Regions from separate parts of the Rossellomorea sp. LjRoot5 genome, predicted to be linked through region 1. Evidence: predicted binding sites of a transcription regulator. Region 1 holds the regulator's gene; each other region holds the start of a gene.
What was found. Region 1 encodes LexA, which represses DNA repair genes until DNA is damaged. Its sites were predicted from a motif close to CGAACATATGTTCG; they were not measured.
Positions count from the first base shown of each region.

Region 1 (5,599 bases):
TCAGTTAGTCCGCTACTTTTGGACTTTTTGGCAAGTTCGTTGATTCTATTCATTTTTGATTTTGAAAGCATCTATAAAAACTCCTTTATTGCATAGTTTGCAAACTCTAAAACATTCTAAAAGCAGTGTATTACATTACCGTCATGTTACTAGAATAAAGGGTATAAAACAAGGGTTATGCATGATCAAGGGACACCATATATTCCTTGAAGCGTCTATGTACCGTAGCTTTGGATACATCGTATCCAAATCCCCTAAGAGTAGCTGCAATCTCAGCGAAGGTTAATTCATTTTTCCTTAATCGCACGATTTCTTCGACCGGCACCTCAATGCGTTCCCTTCCTTCCACATTTCCTTTGTTTTTTAAATTTTTATGAGGCTGAAAGCCATTTTCCACAGCCCGCTTCATACCCCGCTTAATTTTAAGGTTATGAAGTTTACGTTGATATTCCTCCACCATACTGACAATGTTGATGACCATAGAATCGGATTCGGATAAGTGTAATTCTCCACTATGAGTCTGACTGATGATTTTCACTTCCTCTTTTAACAGACAGTGAATAAGGGCGATCTTGGCATTTCCCCTGCCGATTCTTGTCTCGTCCTGGATAAGCACAGCCTCAATTGATTTATCTCTGACCAGGTCCAAAAGTTCCAAAACACCTGGACGGTCCAATTCAAATCCGCTCGCCTGATCCCTGATGACCGCATTTACTTCATAATGATGTTCGTTCGCCAATTTAACCAGTTCTTCTTCCTGCCGTTCCAATGATGTTTCCTGTGTGTTTTTCTTAGTACTTACTCTGCAGTATATGACTGCTTTCATCTTCTATCCCTCTATTCTTTGTTCATGACCAGTTCGAAATCTGATTGAGATGATATTGTTGGATTTTCAATAGGTAACACAAGTGATTCACCAGGTTTGATGGTAAAAGAGGTCAATTCGTTCTCTTCGCCAACCCAGGCGATAAATTCTTCCACTGTCATAGAATATTCTTCATTATACTGTTTGGCAATAGTCCAAAGAGTATCACTCTCCTCTACTGTGATACTTTGGAAGGAAGGTTGATCAGTCATATTGATTAATAAATAGCAAGCTGCTGAAAGGACTAAAACAAATAATATAATAATGTAAGAGAATCGATTCCAAATATGTGTTAACATAAAATTACCCCCATACGAACGTTTGTTCTGTTTTGTGTTTTCATTGTAATACGAACACTCGTTTGGTGTCAACAAAATTCGAACTTATGTTTGTATCAATAGTGGTGACATGCTATAATGGGAACATAAGATCTATAATAGAGGTGCGTGAACATGACAAAATTGTCGAAGAGACAGCAGGACATACTACAATATATTAAAGTTGCAGTCAGAGAAAAAGGGTATCCCCCTTCCGTACGTGAAATCGGGGAAGCTGTCGGTCTTGCTTCCAGTTCCACTGTACACGGACATTTAGCCAGGCTTGAAAGTAAAGGTCTGATCCGTCGTGATCCGACTAAACCGAGAGCGATAGAAATTCTGGACCTTGAAGAAGATACGATACCGCGACAACGTGTAGTAAACGTCCCTTTAATCGGTAAAGTCACAGCAGGTCAACCGATAACGGCTGTTGAAAATGTGGAAGAATTTTTCCCTCTGCCCGAGCGGATGGCCCCTTCGGATGAGCAGGTCTTCATGCTTGAAATCATGGGTGACAGTATGATCGAAGCCGGCATATTGGATGGGGATTTTGTCATTGTTCGCCAGCAGCAGACAGCGAACAACGGAGATATCGTCGTTGCCATGACCGATGAAGATGAAGCAACGGTCAAACGTTTCTTTAAAGAAAAGGATTATGTGCGTCTGCAGCCAGAGAACTCAACAATGGAACCAATCATTTTACGGAACGTCTCCATTTTAGGTAAAGTGGTTGGAGTGTATCGTCAAGTTCATTGATAGTGGCATTCGGTATGCTTAGGGCATGCCAGAAACTATTATCAGCCGGTTATCATAATAATGAAAAAAAGCCTGAGGTTGGAAGTCGAAACATTCCATCCCCAGGCTTTTTTTGATATCGTTTCCTTCCCTGATTCCCTTCTTCCCCCCTATGAATACAGCCTGAACTTTGTGTAAAAAACCCTCAAAGATATATCGTTGAGGGTTCCTGGTAATTAATACATTTGAATGTACTGTTCACGTTCCCAAGGATGTACTTGTGTACGGAACATATCCCACTCGATTTCTTTCGCTTCCACGAAATGTTCGAATATGTGTTCCCCAAGGGACTTAACAATTACTTCACTTGTTTTTAATGTTTCAAGAGCTGCATATAATGTTGCAGGAAGATCTACGATACCTGCTTCTTCACGCTCTTTTTTGTCCATTACATAGATGTTGCGGTCAATTGGCTTAGGAGCCGGTAGGTTATTCTTAATTCCATCTAATCCTGCCGCAAGTAAAACAGCCATTGCAAGGTAAGGATTTGCCGCTGGGTCGACACTGCGGACTTCAACGCGTGTGCTCAGGCCACGGGAAGCAGGGATACGGATTAACGGGCTACGATTACGCGCAGACCAGGCAACATAGCAAGGTGCTTCGTATCCTGGAACTAAGCGCTTATATGAGTTTACAGTCGGGTTGGTAATCGCTGTAAATGCAGTGGCATGCTTAATGATACCAGCAAGGAATTGACGGGCAGTATCGCTTAGTTGCAAGTCACCTTTTTCATCAAAGAAAGAGTTCACTCCATTTTTGAACAAGGACATATTACAGTGCATTCCTGAGCCATTTACACCGAATAATGGTTTCGGCATGAATGTAGCGTGCAAACCGTGTTTACGGGCAATCGTTTTTACTACCAGTTTGAATGTCTGAATATCATCACAAGCTCTTAATGCATTGGCGTATTTGAAATCGATCTCATGTTGTCCGGGAGCTACTTCATGGTGAGATGCTTCGATTTCAAAGCCCATCTCTTCAAGTTCTAAAGCGATATCACGACGGCAGTTCTCCCCTAAATCGGTAGGGGCTAGGTCAAAATAGCCACCGTTATCATTTAATTCTAACGTAGGTTCGCCATTTACATCTAATTTAAAGAGGAAGAATTCCGGCTCTGGCCCAAGATTGAAGTCAGTGAACCCAAGTTCCTCCATTTCACCTAAAATGCGTTTTAGGTTATTACGGGGGTCTCCCTCGAACGGAGTGCCATCCGGATTGTAAATATCACAGATCAGACGGGCTACCTTACCTTTTTCAGCTGTCCACGGGAAAACTAACCATGTGTCTAAATCCGGGAAGAGGTACATATCTGATTCTTCGATACGGACGAATCCTTCAATGGAAGAACCATCGAACATCATTTTGTTATCTAATGCTTTTTCAAGCTGACTTAGAGGGATTTCTACGTTCTTGATCGTCCCTAAAATGTCGGTGAATTGTAGTCGAATGAACTTAACTCCTTCTTCATTCGCTAATCTTGCAACATCTTCCTTAGTATACTTTGCCATTTACGTAATTCCTCCTCAAGTTTATTAAAGGGTTTATTTAATGAAAGAAGCGGGACATATCTCCTTGACGCAGAGATGATCGATTGAATCGACCGGAATGGATCAATTCATTGCGAAGTAATTTACGCAGCTCGTCGTCAGATAGATCCTGTCTTGCTTTTTCTTCCTTTTCATTACTTACGTCAGATACGACTTTGCTTTCATTATGACCGGATACAGAAAAGATCTTCTTAATCCCTGCCATGTTGATACCTTGATCTAACAGATCCTTTACTTCTAATAACTTATCAATGTCATTCAAGGAAAAGAGCCGGCGATTCCCCTCGGTCCGTGCCGGGTTTATCAGTTGATGCTCTTCGTAGTATCGAATCTGACGAGCTGTTAAGTCCGTGAGCTGCATGACAATACTAATTGGAAATAATGCCATCGTTCGACGAATTTCACTTCCGCTCATCTTGATTCCTCCTTCTGTTTTCCATCTTGAATTCATTATATGTAATGTCAGGAGTTCTGTCAATCAAATGTGAGTTTTTCTTACATAAGTAATCAAAAGAAATGGATAGTCTATTTTAGACTATCCAATTACTACTTTTATATCCTTTTTATATGGTGATTAAACCTTTTTCAATTAAGTTGTCCACCGCAGAGCAAACGGCGATTTTCACATGGGAGTATGTCAACCCGCCTTGAACATAAGCTATATAAGGTGGTCTTATAGGTCCATCCGCCGATAATTCAATGCTCGCTCCCTGAATGAACGTTCCTGCGGCCATGATGACATCATCCTCATAGCCCGGCATATAGTTCGGATACGGCGTGAAGTGAGAATTGATCGGTGAGGCTGATTGGATTGCCTGACAGAAAGCGATCATCTTTTCCCTGTCATCAAATTGTACCGATTGAATTAAATCCGTGCGCCTGGCATGAGGTGAAGGATCCGTATTCATACCAATCTCGGTCAGCAGAGCCGAAGTAAAAACCGCTCCTTTTAATGATTGCGCCACCACGTGAGGAGCTAAAAAGAACCCTTGATACATTTCTTGAAGACTGTACAGAGACGCCCCTGCCTCCGCCCCGATCCCCGGCGAGGTCATACGGAAGGAACAGGCTTCTACATATTCTTTCTTTCCGACGATATATCCACCTGTTTTCGCAAGGCCACCCCCGGGATTTTTAATAAGGGAGCCGGCCATTAGATCCGCACCGACGTGACATGGTTCTTGCACTTCGACAAATTCCCCGTAGCAGTTGTCTACAAATACAACAATTCCAGGGTCAATCTCTTTAATGAAATCAATCATTTCCTTTATTTCTTCAATGGTAAAGGATGGCCGGTTGGCATACCCTTTTGATCGCTGGATACCCACCATTTTTGTCTTTGTTGAAATGGTCGTTGCCACCTTTACGAAATCTACTTTTCCTGACTCATCTAAATCAACGCTCTGATAGTGGATATGGAAGTCTTTGAGTGAACCTGTACCCTTTCCTCGGCTTCCTACAATTTCTTCTAATGTATCATAAGGTTTCCCCGTTATGTACACCAGTTCATCTCCCGGTCGGAGTATACCGAACAAAGCGATGGAGATGGCGTGGGTACCAGAAATGATCTGAGGCCGCACAAGCCCTGCTTCCCCGCCAAATACATCTGCGTATATGCTTTCCAGGGTGTCCCTTCCTGCGTCGTCATAGCCATAGCCTGTGGACGGGATGAAGTGAGAATCGCTTACCCGGTGCTTCTGAAACGCTCTTAAGACGTTGAACTGGTTGCTTTCAGATCGTTCATCGATTTTTTTGTGTATGTCTTTGATATCCGCTTCCACTTTTGTTACAAGTGATTGTAATACCGTTCCATTTACTAATTGTTCAAACATTTAGTGTTGTTTCCCTTCTACTTTTGAAATTTCTTGATGCTTCCTGCGATCGGATGATCTTCAAGGTAAAATCCGGTCATTTCATATACTTGACTTGCTTCTTGGAATTCCAATTTTCTCAAGATGGTTTCACTCTTTAATTGGGATAGAATTTTCCCTTCATTCACAGGGACAAACACATGATAAGGTATCATTTGATTCTTTACGATTTCTTCTATCTTAATAAGTAGCTTCCCTCTG
Region 1 covers NZ_CAXUQN020000001.1:2,513,424-2,519,022, forward strand. Annotated here, with positions in the region: gene ACSQ2E_RS12965 (DUF896 domain-containing protein) at 1-71, opposite strand, end outside; gene ACSQ2E_RS12970 (YneB family resolvase-like protein) at 176-826, opposite strand; gene yneA (cell division suppressor protein YneA) at 838-1,164, opposite strand; gene lexA (transcriptional repressor LexA) at 1,318-1,938, shown strand; gene glnA (type I glutamate--ammonia ligase) at 2,154-3,488, opposite strand; gene ACSQ2E_RS12990 (MerR family transcriptional regulator) at 3,526-3,942, opposite strand; gene ACSQ2E_RS12995 (aminotransferase class I/II-fold pyridoxal phosphate-dependent enzyme) at 4,091-5,359, opposite strand; gene hflX (GTPase HflX) at 5,377-5,599, opposite strand, start outside.

Region 2 (5,599 bases), 350 kb from region 1:
GAGTTAGTTGTTACAACATTTATTTTCCTATTTTTTGAAACTTTCTATACATTAGAATTTGCTATATAGTAAAATAGGATAGAAGAACTATTATTATGATAAAAGGAGAATGTCGATATGATTAGTAGCGCAAACAGAATAGAGTTAATGATTAAAAAAGATAGTTTTCTTGGACGATTAAATAAGGTTGATTTAGTGTTTAAAGACCGTCAAACAAAAGAAGAACTAGCTGTTAACCTAGATAAAAGCACATTAATGATACTCGGACCAATGGTTGAAACAATGAATGCCTATCACAGCCACAATGAATTTTATATTACGGAAGATGGAGAACATAATGGAGAAGTTGTTTTGAAAGTGTCACACAAAAAATCAGCTTATGTATCACATGCCCATTATGTAGCATATGTAATGAAGTCGTCTTTCTTAGAGATGATTGATGGGTTGGCTTATAAACTAAACTAAAATAAAAAAAACTATTATATAGGTTTTTCTTTGGCCGTTAGATTCTAGACCCAACGGCCTTCTTAAGTTTTAAAAAATGTGATACCTTAACGAGATTATTTATCAGGACTTTGGATTCAAATTGAAAACCATATTCTCTACAAAAACATCAACCTTTCTAAAGCCCTTTTTGTTCTGCGCGCTGTACAGGATTTCATTTATTTTTTGTCCAGTTCTTTTATTAGTGGAACAATTATACTAGAATTTTTAGAATTTAATAATCATTTTTCATTACGAACCTATTCTTAGTTTCGCTCAAGTTTTAGGAATGGCACTAGGAAAAGTCTTCTCTCACAAGAGGTTTTTCCTAGTATGAGGAAGTCTTGAGAATACAAACACTTATACGAGGAAGATTTACTCCCTATACCATCGCTGCATTGTTATATGTAATTCTGGAGAATTTATCTTTGGATTTTGACAAGAATTATAATGCAGTTGATCGACTTCTAAAATATGCAAAGTAAATATGCGATTTGGAGAATTTCAAAGAAACGCAATCACCGAAGCGGTTATCTTGGATAGCGACCCAAAAATAATAAAAAGGTTAATGGAAAGCGGGGCTAATCCAAGTGCTAGAGATTTGCAAAACCATTCTGCTTTATCTGTAGCTGCGAGTCAAAATGAAAAATTACTTCCATACTTAAAGTAATCACTTGATATAGTCAGGAGAATATAATTATGTTTTTTAAAAAGCAACCCCAGCCAAATGCTCAGTTTATTAATCAACTAGGTAAAAAAGCAGAAGTTGATGCTAGAAGAGTTCCATATATTATTGACGAGTTTATCAAGGATGTTTTATATACAGATCATGAAATACATAAGTCAGAAGTTACAAAAATGCTTCAATACCAACAGAAAACAAACTTCTTCTATAATACAGCATTCACGATGTTTCATCATGGCTGGATGATTGGTTATGTAAAGAGACATTATCAGAACCAATTAACCTTTTTTCTGGAGGAGTTATATCATGAGTTAGAGAACATTCATGCCCCAAATATGAAAAGGGAAATTGAACGATCAACAAGTCATAGAAAAATAATTGTTTATATTGCTAACTTTATGGACCAAATGTATGAGCTCGGATATAATTTAGGCAGCCAAAGTGAATACATTGAGAGAAGTAATATGTAAAATGCAAGGTCGTACATATAACTTTTATCATCCGACAAGTCTAGGAAACCTAGAAATATATATTAATCAACAACTTAGAGGTTTTTCAACTAACCCGGGTATTTTAACAAAAATTGAAAATGTTTATCCAGGTGATACGATAACCATAAAGTCAAAGAGTCTCTTTTCAAGCAAAATAATCTCTAATTATAATATTAGAGATATTGACTTAGATTAATGTCACTTCAAAGATATTTTCGTAATGAAAAAGCGGTAAAGAACCATCATATTGGATTCATTACCGCTTTTCATATTTATTAATAATATTAAGATTGATTAGCTACCTCAATTGTTTTTGTTTTATAGTTTTGCAAAAATGCATTTTGTCTTATGCCTTTTGCATTGTCGTGTAAATAAATAAGAACGGCTAAACCTAATGGCCATCTCATATTGGGTTTAAATGTTATCGGTGAATCGTAGTCAATCATTGTTTCTTTTGTAGTTTCATGCATCATTATTGGATAAAAATTATCCATATCCACCCCTGGACCATCGTGAACAAATATTTCTGATGTAAAGTAAACTTCTTCTTGTGCTATTGTAACAATAACATCCTTCATCGTTAATTGAGTACCAAGTAAATCAGCTGAAATTTCGCCAACTTGAACAATAGATAAATTTTCCTCTGTAATCTTTCTTATTGTATTTAAATCATACTTCATTATCTCACCTCTAAATATTTCAAAAAATGTAAATTATACCATTTCTATTATACTATATAATTATATCGATTTGGAGGTATTACTTTGAGTTTATAAAATATATTTTTTAATCTATTACCTTATTACCGAAAAACAAGTTATCCTTTCAGCAGATTCATACGCCTTTTTAATTTCAGTAGCTCCTTGATCCAATCACTACATATCAAAGAAGGAGAATAGTACAAGAGGTTTATAAATGATCATCTAAAAAGTAAATAAATGTTACCTGTAAGAGAGCATATAGTATTAGATACTGTTTATGTTGTAAAGAGAACTTCACTAAAATAAAGGAAGTCGGTGAGATTATTAGCCGATAAGATACCCCTAAGTAATCAAAATAGTCGCCTAGCATGTCATTTTACACACTCAAGAAAATAATGGTAGACTTATACAGGAATAATTTTAACAGGGGTGTGTATCTTGAAAAAACTTGGGGAAAAGGTCTACTGTTCGAAATGTAAACAAAAAACTAATCACCATATTCTTCTTACCTATTCTCAAGAAAGCAACAGCACAGATGATTTCCATTGGCATGCTGAGTATCATATTGTTCAATGTATGGGCTGTGAGAACATTTGCTTTGTTTATCAATATGGTGATGAAGACATATGGGATTATGTAGATGGGCAGAGGGCTTGGGTAGATGACTTTACTGTTTATCCTGAAGAACCAAAGAAAGAAAGTGTTGAAAGTAAATTATTTGACAAAATGTTTAAAATAAAGAAAAAAGACTTCAGAAATGCACCTGAAAGCATTCAAAATCTATATAATCAAATTGTTGAATCTTTAAAAATGGGACATGATATTCTATGTGCTGCTGGATTACGTACTTTAATAGAAGGTATCTGTGTTCAATTAAAAATCAAAAAAGGTTACTTGTATCGTCCAGATGGATCGAAAATTCCAGATGAAGAGGATATTATTAGAAAACATGATAGTTTAGGTGGAAGGATATTTGAACTGTATGATAGAAATTTAATTATTTTTCCACAAGCATTAATTCTTCAAAAGGTAGTTAAGTTTGGAAATGATGCTGTCCATAGAATGGAAACCCCTAGTTACTATACTATGATTTCAATCCTTGATATTACTGAAAAGGTTTTATATGACATTTATGAATTGAAAAATCATAAACTCTTAAAAGATGAAAAGTCAGATGAATAAAAAGGAAACACCTTCCAATTGTCGAATTAGGTAATTAGGAGGTGTTTCTTTGTATATATTAAACTTTATTTGTTGGGATACTGGGGAACTGCTTGAGGATGAGCCAAGAAAATTTTCAAGAGAAGAAGGTCAAATGTTTTTAGATAATGTAATCGGTCAATCAGTGGCTCAGTTTGATCGTGAAGTGGAATGCTTTATAAACTACTACCATTACAAAACTGTCTTAGTAAGTCCGAAGTCCAATAAAGTTACTAAAAGATATAACTTGTTATTCAAAAAAGTGCCATTACATTAAATATTGAGAAGTATAAATAGTATAGGGTGAGAGGAAATTCTTGTTCTTTATTATTTTTATATTTAAAATGCGAACAAATGTTCTATAATAAAGTAAGGAGGGAATAAAAATGTCATTAATAGATAGAGGAAAGATTAAATGGCTGCCTGCTCACTTTATGCCTGAACATACGCAAATGCTGAAAAATTTAGAAGTAGAACAGAACTATCAGAAAAAGCCACTAATTGACAATTATCAAATTGAAGAATTTGAAAACAAAATTCATTATGCAATGGAATTTGCTTACTTTGTGAATGTGAAAGTTTGGAGAGAAGGATTTATTGATGACTTCGTTGGACGAATAAACAGATTAGATAAATATAAGAAATGTATCTATATACAAACTAAAGAAGTGTACATACAAAGGATTCCTTTTGATGAAATTATAGGTGTTGAGGTCAATGATTAAATCAGGAGGGATAATAATGTTGGTTTCATTTGTTAAAAGAGACTTTCCAGAAATATTGTTCAGTAAAGAATATCTTAACGTTCTCCCTTTACTGGAAATGGTTAGACAAAAGGGTATGATCAATGTTTTATTTGATGACAACGGTGATAAAGTTATCAGAGGTCGCCTGTACGACTACGAGTACATACTTAATTTAAAAGACGGTGAATTTGTTGATTCACTTCAAATTGAAATAGAACTAAAATAATTTTTAAAATTTTCCAAAAATATGATCTCTTTCATTCTTTCAGGTGGTAAAATATTACTATCTAAAAATTGGAGGGGTTTTGTATGGCTCTAGGTGTGGGGTGTCTTGGGGCAATATTTTTTGCAATTATTTTGTTTTCAGTTGCAAGTAGTGGAGAAATAAGCAGTGGTTTAATTTGGTTCTGTATTATAGGTGTCGCTGGGAGTTGTTTTGGCGGGTTATGGGCAGACAGTAAAAGAAAGATAAACGTAGCAAATGAACAGAAGCAGAAAATAAAAGAGATTTTATTAGGTTTAGAGAACTTCAATATCTCTCAAGAGTTTTATTCGCCAAATATGGAATCCTTGATTGCGATTGATGAACAAACTAAGCAATTCTGTATCATAGAAAATAAGCACGAGAACTATATGGAACTTTCAACTACATTTAGCAAATATGAATATGATCATAAAGTATTTAATTATAATGAAATACTCCAATCAGAGATATTAGAAGATGGAGCAACTATCACTACAACATCAAGGAGAAGTCAACTAGGTGGAGCATTACTTGGTGGTGTTCTTGCTGGTGGGGTAGGAGCAGTAATTGGTGGTTTAAGTGGGTCTCAAAGTTCTTCTCAAGAAGTTAAAAAGATTCAATTGCAAGTGGTGGTCAATGACACCAAGAAGTCCTTTTATAGAATTACGTTCATGTCTCTTGAAAATAGTGTAAAAAAAGATATGTCAGTTTACAAATTGGCAAACAAAAATGTAACTCATTGGCACAATCTCATAAGCTATTTAATAAATCATGCAGATAAAAAAGATGGAGTAATGAATCAATCCACTACGACAAACCTAGATGAAATTAGAAAACTTTCAGAACTATTTAAAGAAGGTATTCTAACTGAAGAAGAATTTAATCAGCAGAAACAAAAATTGTTGTCATGAAAAGGAAATATCTCCCTTCGTGTCGAAAGTAGTAGGATGAAGGGAGGTGATCAGTAAATGAAGGTTCAGGTTATTTGTGAAGATTGTAATACGATAGTTGAACTACAACCAACTACCCGAGGTCAGCACGCTAATCTA
Region 2 covers NZ_CAXUQN020000001.1:2,166,802-2,172,400, forward strand. Annotated here, with positions in the region: gene ACSQ2E_RS11150 (hypothetical protein) at 118-465, shown strand; gene ACSQ2E_RS11155 (hypothetical protein) at 1,183-1,638, shown strand; gene ACSQ2E_RS11160 (hypothetical protein) at 1,944-2,339, opposite strand; gene ACSQ2E_RS11165 (DUF4145 domain-containing protein) at 2,799-3,542, shown strand; gene ACSQ2E_RS11170 (hypothetical protein) at 3,592-3,837, shown strand; gene ACSQ2E_RS11175 (YolD-like family protein) at 3,947-4,285, shown strand; gene ACSQ2E_RS11180 (hypothetical protein) at 4,278-4,532, shown strand; gene ACSQ2E_RS11185 (SHOCT domain-containing protein) at 4,616-5,461, shown strand; gene ACSQ2E_RS11190 (hypothetical protein) at 5,519-5,599, shown strand, end outside.
Region 2: a site for LexA is predicted at 3,908-3,921, ahead of ACSQ2E_RS11175 (YolD-like family protein). Genes of this name have one in related genera too.

Region 3 (5,599 bases), 280 kb from region 1:
GAGTGTTTTCTGCCATTGGCTCAGTTCCCATTTCAGGATCAGCAGGTTTTGTTGCTGCGACGGGAATGTATTCCATCATCCCCTTCATCATAGGCAGCGGGATCATTATAGTCGTCAGCCTGATTCCAAAGATCATGAATCTATTTGCCAGTCTTCCTGCACCTGTCGGGTATGCAGTGACGACGGTCATCTTTATCAAGATGGTCGGACTCGCATTATCCGAATATCGTAAAGAGGAAGACGTAGAAAGAATTCACTTTGTGGCGGGGTTCTCACTCATTGTCGGGGTCGGAGCCATGTTTGTTCCTGCCTCTGCCTTTACGGACATGCCGGTCGTCGTTGCTTCCATTTTGAATAATGGATTGATACTGGGTACGATAACAGCCATCATAGCGGAACAATATATCATCAAAAAGACCAGCAACCAGTAGGGTGCTGGTCTTTTTATCTGTCGAAAAACGAAGTAAACCGTATGCCCATCCCACATTCATCATAAACTAATGGAACAAAGGCATTTTCTTTTACAACATGTTTACCTTTTGTATAATGAGGGTATCCCGTCTATGTTTAGTAAAATTTCTCAGTACATAAAGCAGGTGTAAAAATGATTGAATTCCAAAATGTCACGAAAGTCTACGAGGATGGGACAGAAGCCATAAAGGGTATCAACCTGACTATCCCAAAAGGGAAGCTTGTTGCCTTGATCGGTCCGAGCGGATGCGGGAAAACGACTACGATGAAGATGATCAATAAACTAATCGCTCCATCAGGGGGGACCATTCTGATTGATGGAAGAGCCACTTCAGAAACGGATGAAGTGGAGCTCAGGCGGAACATCGGGTATGTCATTCAGCGGATCGGACTTCTCCCTCATATGACGATTGAAGAAAACATCAGCCTCATCCCACGTTTAAAGGGATGGAAGAAGGAAAAATATGAGGGACGCGTCGATGAGCTCCTCAATCTGGTAGGACTGGAACCGGACGTATACAAGAAAAGGTATCCCCTCGAATTGAGCGGAGGACAACAGCAGCGGGTCGGGGTGATACGCGCCCTTGCAGCGGAACCACCGATCATTCTGATGGATGAACCATTCAGCGCCCTGGATCCGATTAGCAGGGAACAGCTTCAGGATGAGCTGAAAAGCATCCAAAATTCGATACATAAGACCATTGTGTTTGTCACTCATGACATTGATGAAGCGTTAAAGATCGCGGATGTGATTGCTGTCATGCGCGATGGTAAAATCGAACAGATTGCAGCCCCTGCTGACCTTCTATCAGAACCAGCCAATGAATTTGTCCGTGCCTTCATCGGTGAAAACCGATTGAACGTTCATAGGCGGCACAAGCAGGTATCAGACATCATGAGAGACGATGAAACCAATTTTCACAACCTGCTTGAGGAACCGGAATACTCCTTGATCCCATTTGATGCATCCATCCACGTGGCGGCGAGCATGCTCCTGTCATCCGGTAAACCTTATCTTATGGTGACAAAAGACGACAGGAAGATCGGGATCGTCACATCAAGTGATATTCTTAAAACTGTGGCCTCAGAAGGAAATAAGGAGGCGGGTTCTGTATGAATGCATTTTCCATCCTGTTCGTCCAAACCATATCAAACCGGTCCGATGCCATATTAACAGGATTATTTGAACATCTTTATTTATCTTTTGTATCGATTTTCATTGCGATTGCGATTTCCCTTCCTTTAGGCATTTACATATCACGGAAGAAGCAATCAGCCGAATTTTTCATCGGGATCACAGCCGTCTTCCAAACGATACCAAGTCTGGCCCTATTCGGATTTCTTATTCCCCTTTTAGGAACCGGCAGTATTACGGCTATCATTGCCCTGACGGTATACGCACTGCTTCCGATTCTAAGGAACACTTACACAGGTATAATCGGAGTGGACGAAGGCGTCATCGAGGCAGGAAGAGGCATGGGGATGACCAACTCCCAGCTATTATTTAAAGTGGAGCTTCCATTGGCCCTGCCGTTTATCATGGCAGGGATCCGGACCGCTACAGTGCTGACAGTTGGTGTGGCCACACTTGCCACCTTTGTAGGAGCAGGAGGACTTGGTGATCTTATCTACCGCGGACTATCCACATGGAATAATGCACTGGTCCTTGCAGGTGCCATTCCTTCAGCATTACTCGCATTAAGTTTTGATTTCATATTAAAGATCCTGGAGAAAATGACCACACCTAAAGGACTGAAAGCAAGAAAATAAAGCAAATTCCAAAGGAGAGTAAGAATGAAAAAGAAATTACAAGGATTTATCATACTCACTGTATTATCCATCCTCATCGCAGGGTGCGGAAATGGCGGGGATAAAAATACCATCACCGTGTCAGGAAAGATGTGGACGGAGCAATTCATCCTTACACAAATGATGGCTGAACTCTTAAAAGAAAAGACAGACCTTGATGTAAAAGTCGAGGAAGGTTTAGGGGAAGTATCGATCCTCACCCCAGCTCTTGAAAAAGGCGACATTGATGTCTATGTGGAATATACAGGTACAGGTCTTGAAGCGGTCTTGAAAGAACAAGCAAAAGAAGGAGCTTCAGCAGATGAAATCCTTTCACAAGTGCGTAAAGGTTATGAGAAGAAGTTCGATGTCACCTGGTTGAAGCCACTTGGATTTGAAAATACGTATACGCTTGCCTATACCGAAGATCAGGACTTTGATGCAAAAACCTTCTCAGATATCGTGCCACTATCCAAAGACTTGAGTTTCGGTGCACCCCATCAGTTCTATGAACGGGAAGGGGACGGATACGATGCCTTCAGTGAAGCATATGGATTCAAATTCAAAGAAAAGAAAAGCTTTGACCCGAACATTATGTATGAAGCGGTTAAGAACGGTGATGTAGACATTATTCCTGCTTTTACAACAGATGGTCGGATCCAGCGTTACAATTTAAAGACGACAAAGGATGATAAAGGATTCTTCCCACCTTACGATGCTGCACCGGTTATCCGTCAAGAAGTACTGAAAGAGCATCCTGAAGTAAAGAAAGTGTTGAATGAATTAGCAGGCAAAATCTCGGAAGAGGAAATGAGCGAATTGAATGCAAAAGTAGATATGGATAAACAAGATCCCAAAGATGTCGCACGGGAATTCCTTATATCCAAAGGGCTGATCAAACAGTAACTATAACGGGAGTGTCAACGGAGAGGGAGGTGCAGCGGAATACAAAAACGCATTCTCACTTCCCTTTTGACACTTCCTTTTATTTAGATAATTTTAGGAAATTTTGAAAAATTAAAGGGAAATATGGTATAAAAGAAGAATAGGACTTAAGAAACAGTTCGAGACTTTCTCGTTAAGGATCAATAAAGGAGTGGGAAACAACCATGGAAAATCCATCACGACAAGAAATCGGAAACATTCTGAAACAATCTAAACGCATTGCAGTGATTGGGTTAAGTGATAACCCTGAACGGACATCCTATATGGTGTCTAAGGCCATGCAGGACCAGGGATATGAGATCATCCCTGTAAACCCTGCCATCGAGTCGGCATTAGGGGTAAAGGCTGTATCCTCCCTGCAGGAGATAGAAGGTCCTATTGATATCGTCAATGTATTTCGCCGCTCAGAATTTTTACCTCAAATTGCGGAAGAATTTGATCAAATCGATTCAAACGTATTTTGGGCACAACTTGGTGTAATGAACGAAGAGGCTTATCGCTTTTTAAAGGAACGTGGGTATACAGTCATTATGGATCGCTGTATTAAGGTTGAACATGCTTTAACCAAATAATTCTCACTCGTAACAAGCGGCTCTGACCGCTTGTTTTTTTCGTCCAGACCTCACGTTGACAATTGGAATAATCCTGGGGACAAAAGGGCATATTTTAAGAGGTTCACGGAAATTCCATTTGCGAAAATCAAATAAAACGCTACAATAAGCAATAGTGGTTTACCTTAAAGAATGCTCAAAACAGGTAAACGAACAGATGTTCTTGTGTTATAGTTAATAGAGACATAACCGATAATAGTTTACAAAACCACGCTAATACGGTTAGAGAAGTTTTGAAAGGGGAATGTTCGTGGCCAACCAGAATAAGACCATGGATTACAATGATGATGCCATACAAGTATTAGAAGGCTTAGAAGCCGTCCGTAAGAGACCTGGTATGTATATAGGCTCTACCGATTCAAGAGGTTTGCATCATTTAGTATACGAAATAGTCGATAACTCAGTTGATGAAGCATTAGCAGGCTTCGGGAATGAGATTATCGTTACGATACATAAAGACAATAGTATCTCAGTTCAAGACAAAGGCCGGGGGATGCCAACAGGAATGCATAAAATGGGGAAGCCGACTCCCGAGGTCATCTTGACCGTACTTCATGCTGGAGGGAAATTTGGCCAGGGCGGCTATAAAACAAGCGGCGGACTCCATGGTGTAGGGGCGTCTGTTGTAAACGCCCTCTCTGAATGGCTTATCGTCACAATTGAACGGGATGGCATGAAATATGAACAACGTTTCACGAATGGTGGTAAGCCCGATACCACCTTGGAGAAGATTGGGAAAACAAAAAAATCCGGAACGTGTATCCATTTCAAACCCGATCCTGAGATCTTCAGTAATATCACCTATAATTATGAAACTATTTGTGAGCGTCTTAGAGAATCTGCATTCCTGCTTAAAGGGTTAAAGATTGAAATCATCGATGAACGTCATGATCAGAAAGAAGTCTTTCATTTCGAAAGCGGTATCCAGGCATTTGTTCAATATCTGAATGAAGAAAAAGACGTTCTTCATAACGTAGCCTTCTTTGAAGGAGAGCATCATACCATTGAAGTTGAATTTTCTTTTCAATTCAATGATGGATTCTCAGAAAACATATTATCCTTCGTAAATAATGTACGTACAAAAGACGGCGGAACACATGAAGCCGGAGCGAAGACGGCGATGACCCGAGTCTTTAATGAGTACGCCCGTAAAGCGGGGATTCTAAAAGACAGGGATAAAAACCTTGAAGGGACTGATATTCGTGAAGGACTGGCGAGTATCGTTTCTGTACGTATACCAGAACATCTTCTTCAATTCGAAGGGCAAACAAAAGGGAAACTCGGGACAAGCGAAGCACGATCAGCCGTTGATGCTGTCGTATCAGAACATCTTCTCTATTTCTTAGAAGAAAATCCTGATACGAGTTCCCTTCTTATCAAGAAATCCATTAAAGCGGCCCAGGCCCGTGAAGCCGCACGTAAAGCAAGAGAAGATGCACGTAATGGAAAGAAGCGTAAGCGTTCTGAAACCGTTCTATCCGGTAAGTTAACACCGGCTCAATCAAGAAACCCTCAGCGTAACGAGCTTTATCTGGTGGAAGGAGATTCAGCAGGAGGTTCTGCGAAGCAAGGACGTGACCGAAAATTCCAGGCGATTCTTCCACTTCGGGGGAAAGTCATCAATACGGAAAAAGCCAAACTTCAGGACATCTTCAAAAACGAAGAAATCAATACGATCATTCATGCCATAGGCGGCGGAGTCGGTCCTGAATTCAATGTGGGCGACATCAATTATGACAAAATTGTCATCATGACTGATGCTGACACGGATGGAGCCCATATCC
Region 3 covers NZ_CAXUQN020000001.1:2,237,692-2,243,290, reverse strand. Annotated here, with positions in the region: gene ACSQ2E_RS11540 (purine/pyrimidine permease) at 1-431, shown strand, start outside; gene ACSQ2E_RS11535 (ABC transporter ATP-binding protein) at 605-1,588, shown strand; gene ACSQ2E_RS11530 (ABC transporter permease) at 1,585-2,241, shown strand; gene ACSQ2E_RS11525 (glycine betaine ABC transporter substrate-binding protein) at 2,266-3,165, shown strand; gene ACSQ2E_RS11520 (CoA-binding protein) at 3,369-3,776, shown strand; gene parE (DNA topoisomerase IV subunit B) at 4,066-5,599, shown strand, end outside.
Region 3: a site for LexA is predicted at 3,966-3,979, ahead of parE (DNA topoisomerase IV subunit B). Genes of this name have one in related genera too.